2 regions of the Umezawaea sp. NPDC059074 genome follow, and region 2 is predicted to be linked to the other one. Evidence: riboswitches for the same ligand, from Rfam matches in the RefSeq annotation. Region 2 holds a riboswitch; the other holds the start of a gene.
The links. A riboswitch is a leader RNA that binds a small molecule or an ion and turns the genes downstream of it on or off. The one in region 2 is predicted to bind S-adenosylhomocysteine.
Positions count from the first base shown of each region.

Region 1 (4,745 bases), on a different contig from region 2:
GGTCGGTGGGCGGGGTGATCCGGGGGAGCGGGCGGTCGTCGCCACGGCGTCGTACGCCGCGCGGGAGTTCGGGGTCCGCTCGGGAATGCCGTTGCGGTTGGCCAGGAAGCGGTGTCCGGACGCGGTGTTCCTGCCGACCGACCCGCCCGCCTACGAGGCCGCGTCCGCCGAGGTGTTCGCGGTGCTGCGGGAGTTCCCCGTGGTGGTCGAGGTGCTCGGGTGGGACGAGGGGTTCCTCGGCGCGGAGACCGACGACCCGCTCGCGCTCGCGGAGGAGGTCCGGGACGCCGTGCGGGCCGCGACCGGGCTGGAGTGCTCGGTCGGTGTCGGGGACAACCGGTTGCGCGCCAAGCTGGCCACCAGGTTCGGCAAACCGGCGGGGGTCTTCCTGCTCACCAAGGACAACTGGGTCGAGGTGATGGCCGACCGGCGGGTCGACGCGCTGTGGGGGATCGGGGCCCGCGTGACGGCCCGGCTCGCGGAGCTGGGCGTCGAGACCGTGCGGCAGCTCGCCGCAGCCGACGACACGGAGCTGGCCGCGCGGTTCGGGCCCGCCATGGGGCCGCACTACCGGCGGCTCGCGCTCGGCGCGGCCGACACCGCGGTCACGGCGACCCCGCACGTGGCGAAGTCGCGCAGCCGCGAGACCACGTTCCAGCAGGACCTGACCGACCGCGCGGACATCGACCGCGAGGTCGTGGCGCTCGCGGCGAGGGTGGCGGAAGACGTCGCGGCGGAAGGACGTCCGGTGCTGCGGGTGGCGGTGAAGGTCCGGTTCGCACCGTTCTTCACCGCCACCCGCAGCGCGACGCTGCCGACCCCGACCGTGGACGCGCACGCCCTCGAAAGCGCCGCGCTGGCCGTGGCGGACCTGTTCGAGTTCACCAGGCCGGTGCGGCTGCTGGGCGTGCGCGCGGAGTTCTAGTAGCGGTACTGGTCCGACTTGAACGGGCCCTCGACGGTGACGCCGATGTAGTCCGCCTGCTTCTGCGTCAGGGTCGTCAGCTTCACGCCCAGCGCGTCCAGGTGCAGGCGGGCGACCTTCTCGTCCAGGTGCTTGGGGAGCACGTAGACCTGGCGGTCGTACTCGCCCTCCTTCGTGAACAGCTCGATCTGCGCCATCGTCTGGTTCGTGAACGAGTTCGACATGACGAAGCTCGGGTGGCCGGTGGCGTTGCCCAGGTTCAGCAGGCGGCCCTCGGACAGCACGATGACCGAGTGGCCGTCGGGGAACGCCCACTCGTGGACCTGCGGCTTGATCTCGATCTTCCGGATGCCGGGGACCTTCGCCAGGCCCGCCATGTCGATCTCGTTGTCGAAGTGGCCGACGTTGCCGACGATGGCGTTGTGCTTCATCTTGGCCATGTCCGCGGCCATGATGATGTCCAGGTTGCCGGTCGTGGTGATGAAGATGTCGCCGCGGTGCACGACGTCCTCCAGCGCCACGACGTCCAGGCCCTCCATCGACGCCTGGAGCGCGCAGATCGGGTCGATCTCGGTGACGACGACCCGCGCGCCCTGGCCGCGCAGGGATTCCGCCGCGCCCTTGCCGACGTCGCCGTAGCCGCAGATCACCGCGAGCTTGCCCGCGATCATCACGTCGGTGCCGCGGTTCAGACCGTCCACAAGGGAGTGCCGGATGCCGTACTTGTTGTCGAACTTGGACTTCGTGACGGAGTCGTTGACGTTGATCGCCGGGAACAGCAGCGTGCCGTCGGCGGCCAGCTTGTAGAGCCGCTTGACGCCGTTCGTGGTCTCCTCGGTCACGCCCTTGATCGCCGCGGCGATGCGGGTGAAGCGGCCCACGTCCTCGGTCAGCGACCGCGCGAGCGTGGCCAGCACGATCCGGTACTCGTCCGCGTCGTCGTCGGTCGGCGCGGGGACGGCGCCCGCCGCCTCGAACTCGACGCCCTTGTGCACCAGCATCGTGGCGTCGCCACCGTCGTCGACGATCATGTTCGGGCCGAGGCCGTCGGCGAACTGGAACAGCTGGTCGGTGCACCACCAGTAGTCCTCGAGGGTTTCACCCTTCCAGGCGAACACCGGCGTGCCGGTCGGCTCCTCGGGAGTCCCGTTCGGGCCCACCACGACGGCCGCCGCGGCCTCGTCCTGCGTGGAGAACACGTTGCACGACACCCAGCGCACGTCCGCGCCCAGCGCCACCAGCGTCTCGATCAGCACGGCGGTCTGCACGGTCATGTGCAGCGAGCCGGCGACCCGTGCGCCCTTCAACGGCTGCGACTCGGCGAACTCGCGGCGAGTGGCCATCAGACCAGGCATTTCCTGCTCGGCGAGGCGCATCTGGTGCCTGCCGGACTCCGCCAGCGACAGGTCCGCGACCGCGAACTCGATCCCGTTGACCTTCTGCAGCTTGGAACTCAAAACCCACTACCTCCTGTGTCAGGAGGCGCCCTTGGGGTTGGAGTCGCGAGCCGAGCGTGGCGGGCCGTGCCCGTCGCAGCGCCTCTCGACTCCTTTCCAGCATGGCAACGCGGCCCGCGCGTTGTCAACGTGACCGGGTTGGCACAATCGGGTGCATGCCGGGCAAGCGCAGTGCGGGAATCCTGTTGTACCGCCGGACCGACGAGACCACCGAGGTCCTCCTGGGTCACATGGGAGGGCCCTTCTGGGCGAAGAAGGACGACCACGCGTGGTCCGTCCCGAAGGGCGAGTACCTCGACGACGAAACCCCCGAGGCCGCGGCCCGCCGCGAGTTCCAGGAGGAACTCGGCCTCCCCGTCCCGGACGGCGACCTGGTGGAGTTGGGCGAGGTCAAGCAGTCCGGCGGCAAGGTCATCACGGCCTGGGCCCTGCACGCCGACCTCGACCCGGCCGACGTCGTGCCGGGCACGTTCGAACTGGAGTGGCCGCCGAAATCGGGGCAGGTGAAGGAGTTCCCGGAGGTCGACCGGGTCGCGTGGTTCACCGTGGAGGACGCCCGAACCAAGATCGTGAAAGCCCAGGCGGCCCTGCTGGACCGCCTGCTCGAGTTGCCGTGAAGGCCGAGGTCAGGCCGCCGTCTCGAGGGTGACGTGGCGGATGTGGTGCGAGGTGGCCATGGCGATCCACCTCGACGAGGTCCCGGCCTTGTCCGTGCCGCGTCCGCACATCTCCAGTTGCTCGTCCCCCCACGAGTAGTCGTGACCGGCGAAGTCGGGCGACCGCACGAGTTCGCCCGCCAAGTCGGCGAAACCCTCGGCGAACGCCCCGCTCGACGACCGGTTCACCTGGCGGCGAAGCACGATCCGCCCACCCTCGATCGTGTAGTGCAGGTAGGGGTTGGGCTGCCGGGCGTTCGAATCGGGACCCTGCCGAGCGGGCACGGGGTGCACCACCCCGTAGTCGCCGTACCGCACCGGTGCGGCGACCAAGCGGTTCACCTCGCGCCACAGTCCGAGCTCGTGCCGGACCTCGGTCACGGTGGCGTACCCGGTCCGCGAGTTGGTCGGCACCGACCCGGCCAGCAGGGTGACCGAGGTCCACCGGTCGAGGGATCGGGCGGTGTCCACGACGCTCTTCAGCAGCAGTGGTGTCACCGCCTCGAAGTACCCGACGTCGAGGACGACGTGCAGGTCGTTCGCACCGGTCAGGTCGGCCACGCGCGCCATCCGGTTCGCCAGTTCGGCGATCGGCAGGGTCACGTCGCGCACCCGCACCACCACGGGCCGGTCCTCGTGCTGCCGCAGCCTGGCCACCTTGCCGAGTACCTCGGCGGAGGAGTCCTCCGACACGACCGGAACGAGCGCGGGACCAGGGGGCGGAATCAGCCCGAACCTCGCCTCGACCCTCTCCTCCAACTGCTCGAACGCGCCGCCGGGGGTCGTGCCCAGTGCGCTCGCCGCTGTCAGCCGGTGGATGTCCACCCACAGCGGGCGGCCGCGTTCCGCCAGGTGCACGGCCGCGTCGACGACCTTGGCCAGCACCTGGTCCTTCGACCGGGGCGGCTTGTCCAGCAGGTCCACCATCGGCTGCACGTCGTCTTGCGCGTGCAGCAGGGCTTCGAGCTCGCCCACCTTGCTCTGCACCGCGATCACCGGTTCGCCCGCCATGCCGGAACCCCCTTCGCCGCTTCCGAGTGTTCTGGAAGCGGCGAACGAGGAGAGTCACCCGGACGAGTGGAAACGTTCGTCGGATCGTGTTCCGGACAGTCAGCTTTCGAAGTTCGGCGTCGCCGTCCGGGCGGTGGCGGTGCGGTCCTTGGGGAGTTCCCAGTCCTCCTGCCGTCCCAACGGCGTGAGGTCGAGGTAGTAGTACGAGCCGCCCGTCGCCTCCGCCCCACGCGCGTACGACGAGTACGTGTGGAACACCTCGTCGCCGTCCCGGAGGAAGATGCTCTGACCTGGTGCCTCGCCGGGTTCCGCGTTCTCGACCGGGCTGTAGTTGTACTCGGCCGGGGTCACCGAGGGGTCGAGGGTGGCGTGGAAGTCGTAGTTGAAGTCGCTGCCGTGCGACGAGTACCAGGGGAACGTCCACCCCTTCGTCGCCTTGTACGCCTCGATCTTCGCCAGTGGCGCTCGGGACACGAAGGCGAGTGACGTGTCGCGCGTGTTGAGGTGCCTGATCAGGCCGTCCGACACCTCGTCCGCGCCCGCGCTGCACGACGAGCAGCCCGCGTCCCAGCTCGGGTCGAACATGAAGTGGCCCAGTACCAGCTGGCTGCGGCCCTCGAACAGGTCGAGCAGCCGCGCCTTCCCGGCCGGGCCGTCGAACACGTAGTCCTTGTCGATCCGCACCATCGGCAGCTC
Region 1 covers NZ_JBHYHC010000077.1:11,941-16,685, reverse strand. Annotated here, with positions in the region: gene ACFWW9_RS29380 (DNA polymerase IV) at 1-925, shown strand, start outside; gene ahcY (adenosylhomocysteinase) at 922-2,382, opposite strand; S-adenosyl-L-homocysteine riboswitch at 2,399-2,475, opposite strand; gene ACFWW9_RS29370 (NUDIX domain-containing protein) at 2,538-2,999, shown strand; gene ACFWW9_RS29365 (hypothetical protein) at 3,009-4,049, opposite strand; gene ACFWW9_RS29360 (DUF899 domain-containing protein) at 4,149-4,745, opposite strand, start outside.
Region 1: it holds a riboswitch for S-adenosylhomocysteine, as region 2 does, so the genes downstream of both, ahcY (adenosylhomocysteinase) here and metH (methionine synthase) in region 2, are expected to answer to the same signal.

Region 2 (4,745 bases):
TGCACCAGCGCGTGCGCGAGCCGGTCCTGCACGGACGCCTCGCGCCACGCCAGGTCGACCACGCGCTTGGTGCCCGAGCCGCTGACGGTCTCGGCGAACGTCACCAGCCGGTCGGTCGCGTCCTCGCGGCGGTCGAACAGCACGTCCTCGACCAGTTCCAGCAGGTCAGCCGGGATGTCCTGGTAGACCGCGAGCTGGCCGGCGTTGACGATGCCCATGTCCAAGCCGACCTGCACGGCGTGGAATAGGAACGCCGAGTGCATGGCCTCGCGCACGACGTCGTTGCCGCGGAAGGAGAACGACAGGTTCGAGATGCCGCCGCTGATGTGCACGCCGGGACACCGCTGCTTGATCAGCGGCAGCGCGTCGATGAACGCCTTGGCGTACCCGTTGTGCTCGGCGATGCCGGTCGCGACCGCGAGGACGTTCGGGTCGAACACGATGTCCTCGGGCGGGAACCCGGCCTGCTGCGTCAACAGGTCGTACGCGCGGCCGCAGATCGACACCTTGCGCTCGGTCGTGTCGGCCTGGCCCTGCTCGTCGAACGCCATCACGACCACGCCCGCGCCGTAGTCGCGGATGCGCCGGGCCTGCTCCAGGAAGGGCTCCTCGCCCTCCTTGAGGCTGATGGAGTTCACGACCCCCTTGCCCTGCACGCACTTCAGGCCCGCTTCGAGCACGGACCACCGCGAGCTGTCGATCATCACGGGGATGCGCGCGACCTCGGGCTCGGTCGCGATGAGGTTGAGGAACGTGGTCATCGCCTGCTCGCTGTCGAGCAGGTCGGCGTCCATGTTGACGTCGAGGAGGTTCGCGCCGCCGCGCACCTGCTCCAGCGCCACGTCCACGGCCGCCTGGTGGTTGTCGCCCTCGATGAGGCGGCGGAACTTCGCCGAGCCCGTCACGTTCGTGCGCTCGCCGATCATCACGAACCCGGTGTCCGGGCCGATCGCGAACGGCTCCAGGCCGCTGAACCGGGTGCGCTCCGGTGACGCGGGCACGACCCGCGGCGCGAGCCCCGCCACGGCCTGGGCGATCTTCTCGATGTGCGCGGGGGACGTGCCGCAGCAGCCGCCCGCGATGTTGACCATGCCCTGCTCGGCGAAGTCCTTGAGCAGCGCGGCGGTCTGCTCCGGCGTCTCGTCGTAGCCGCCGAACGCGTTGGGCAGGCCGGCGTTGGGGTGGCACGCCGTGTAGGTGTCCGCGAAGCGCGCCAGCTCGGCGACGTGCGGCCTCATCTCCTCGGCGCCCAGCGAGCAGTTCACGCCGACCACCAACGGCTTCGCGTGCTCGATCGCGCTCCAGAACGCCTCGACCGTCTGGCCGGACAGCGTGCGCCCGGAGAGGTCCACGATGGTCACCGAGATCCACAGCGGCAGGTCCGGCGCGACCTCGCGGGCCGCGGCGATGGCGGCCTTCGCGTTGAGCGTGTCGAAGATCGTCTCGATCAGCAGCAGGTCGACGCCGCCCTCGACGAGCGCGGAGATCTGCTCGGCGTAGGTGTCGCGGACCTGGTCGAACGACACGGCGCGGTACGCCGGGTCCTCGACCCGCGGCGACAGCGACAGCGTGACGTTGAGCGGGCCGATCGAGCCCGCGACGAACCGGCCGCCGAACTCGTCCGCGGCCTGGCGGGCGAGCCGCGCGCCCGCCACGTTCATCTCCCGCACCAGGCCCTGGAGGCCGTAGTCGGCTTGGCCGATGCTGGTGGCGGTGAAGGTGTTCGTCGTCGTGATGTCCGCGCCCGCGGCGAGGTACTGCCGGTGCACGTCGAGGATGACGTCCGGCCGGGTGAGGTTCAGCAGGTCGGGGTCGCCGGTCACGTCGTGCGTGTGGTTCTGGAACCGGTCCGCCTTGTAATCGGCCTCGGTCAGTCCCGCGCCCTGGAGCATGGTGCCCCAGGCGCCGTCGAGGACCGCGATACGCCGATCCAGCAGGTCACGCAGGTCGCTCACGGGCAGCCTCCACAGGGGTGGAGGCGCCCTTGCTGACCGGAAGCGGGAACGAGCGTGGCGGACCTGTGGTCCGTTGCAGCGCCTCTCGACCCGCGGCCGAGATTACCGGAAACGGCGGTAGATTGCGGCCGTGGACCAGATCGTGGACATCTACACCGACGGCGCCTGCTGGACCAACCCCGGACCGGGAGGGTGGGGCGCGGTGCTGCGGTACGGCGCGCACGAGAAGGAGCTGTGCGGCGGCGAGGCGACCGAGACCACGAACAACCGGATGGAGCTGACCGCCCCGATCCGGGCGTTGGACCACCTCAAGCGGCCCGTGACCGTGCGGCTGTTCACCGACAGCACGTACGTCCGCAACGGCATCCTGGAGTGGCTGCCGAAGTGGAAGGCCAACGGCTGGCGCACCGCGGCGAAGCAGCCGGTGAAGAACGCGGACCTCTGGGTGCTGCTGGAGAAGGCCGTGCAACGTCACACGGTCGAGTGGCACTGGGTGAAGGGGCACGCCGGGGATCCGGGCAACGAGCACGCCGACCGGCTCGCGCTGCGCGGCCTGGAGGAGGCGCTCCGCGAGGCGGGCCACGACCCGGCGACCTACCGGTCAGCGGCCCGCTGAAAGTCGATTGTCCGGCCGGGACGCCGCTGCGATGATCCGCCGATGCCCACCTTCCCGGCCCGTGACGGCGTCGAACTCGCGTACACCGCCCTCGGCGAGGGGCCGCCGATGGTGTGCCTTCCGGGTGGCCCGATGCTCGACTCGGAGTACCTCGGCGACCTCGGCGGCCTGTCCGCGCACCGGACGCTGATCCGCCTCGACCTGCGCGGCACCGGCGGGTCCGGCACGCCCGCCGACCCCGCGTCCTACCGCTGCGACCGCCAAGTCGACGACGTGGAGGCGCTGCGCGAGCACCTCGGCCTCGACCGGATGGACCTGCTGGGCCACTCCGCGGGCGCGAACCTCGCCGTCCTGCACGCGACCCGCCACCCGTCGCGGATCGGGCGGCTCGTGCTGCTCACGCCGAGCACCTTCGCCCTCGGTCTCGCGGCCACCGCCGACGACCGCCGCGCCGTGATGCTCCACCGGGCCGACGAGCCGTCGTTCGAGGCGGTGTCGGCGGCGCTCGACCGCATCACCGCGGGCCAGGCCGGGCCGGACGACTGGGAGGCCATCGTCCCGTTCACCTACGGCCGCTGGGACGACGCGGCCCGTGCCCACCACGCGGCCGACCGCCGCCACCCCGAGGCCGCCGCGGCCTACGTCGCCGAAGGCGCCTTCGACCCGCCCGCCACCCGCGCGGCGCTCACCGCGTTGACCGCCGAGGTGCTGGTGGTCGCGGGCGGGAAGGACATGGCGACCCCCGCCCGTGTCATCGCCGAGTACGCCGCCCTGTTCCCCACCGCGACCCTCCACACCCTGCCGACCGGCGGCCACTTCCCGTGGCTCGACGACCCGGCGTGGGTCACCACGACCCTGGCGACTTTCCTGCGCTGACGCGGTCGCCGCCGTTACCCTCGATCCGGGGTGGTGACATGACCGAGCGGATCACACCGGAGCAGTTCCACGCCTCCGACGGCGTGCGCGACTGGCGGGTCGTGTTCGCCGCCGCGTGCGCCCACTTCCGCGCCGGTTCCTTCGCCCAGGGCCTCGACCTGGTGATCGCGATCGGCGAACTGGCCGCCGAACTGGACCACGCCCCGGACGTCGACCTGCGCTCCGACGGCGTGACCGTGTCCCTCCCCGCGGCCACCGCGGGCGGGTTCGCCGAACACGACATCACCCTCGCCCAGGAGATCTCCCTGGCGGCCCGCTCCCTCGGCCTCACCCCCGACCCGAGCGCCGTGAAGACCGTCCAGGTCACCATCGACGCCTTGGTCGGCTTCGAGGTCCGCCCGTTCTGGCGAGCCGTCCTCGGCTACCAGGACCTCGGCCCCGAGGACCTGGTCGACCCGCAGGGCCGCGGCCCGTGCTTCTGGTTCCAGGAGATGGGCGCTCCACGCGACGAGCGCAACCGCCTCCACATCGACGTCGCCGTCCCCCACGACCTGGCCGAGGACCGCGTGGCGGCGGCGGTCGCCGCGGGCGGCCACGTCGTCAGCGACACCCACGCCCCGATGTGGTGGGTACTGGCCGACGCCGAGGGCAACGAGGCCTGCGTCGCGACCTGGGTGGGCCGCGACTGAGTCACCCCTCCCCCAGCCTCGCCGCCCGCATCACCAGGTAGTTCCGCTCCGGCGTGCTCGCCGTCCGGGCGGCCGCCGCGCGGTAGTGGGTGATGGCCGACGCCACGTCCCCGGCCATCTCGTGCAGGTGGGCGCGGACGGCGTCCAGGCGGTAGTGGCCTTCCAGGCGGTCGGCGACGGCGTCCAGGAGTTTCAGGCCGAGGTGCGGGCCGTGGACCATCGCCACGGCGACGGCGCGGTTCAGGGCCACCATGGGGTTGCCGGTCATCCGTTCCAGCAGCCCGTACAGGCCGAGGATCTCCGGCCAGTCGGTGTCGGACGCGTGGGCGGCGTCGTCGTGGACGGCGGCGATGGCGGCCTGGAGCTGGTACTCGCCCACGAGGCCCTTCGACAGGGCGCTGGTGACCAGTGCGACGCCCTCGACGATCCGCTCGTGGTCCCAGAGCGTGCGGTCCTGGTCCTCCAACGAGATCAAGGAGCCGTCCGGTGCGGTGCGGGCGGGGCGGCGGGCGTCGGTGAGGAGCATAAGCGCGAGCAGGCCCGCGACCTCGCCGTCGTCCGGTAGGACGGCGTGGACGGCTCGCGTGAGACGGATGGCCTCGGTGGAGA
Region 2 covers NZ_JBHYHC010000004.1:13,203-17,947, forward strand. Annotated here, with positions in the region: gene metH (methionine synthase) at 1-1,946, opposite strand, end outside; S-adenosyl-L-homocysteine riboswitch at 1,970-2,048, opposite strand; gene rnhA (ribonuclease HI) at 2,086-2,571, shown strand; gene ACFWW9_RS02905 (alpha/beta fold hydrolase) at 2,614-3,447, shown strand; gene ACFWW9_RS02910 (VOC family protein) at 3,486-4,136, shown strand; gene ACFWW9_RS02915 (RNA polymerase sigma factor) at 4,138-4,745, opposite strand, start outside.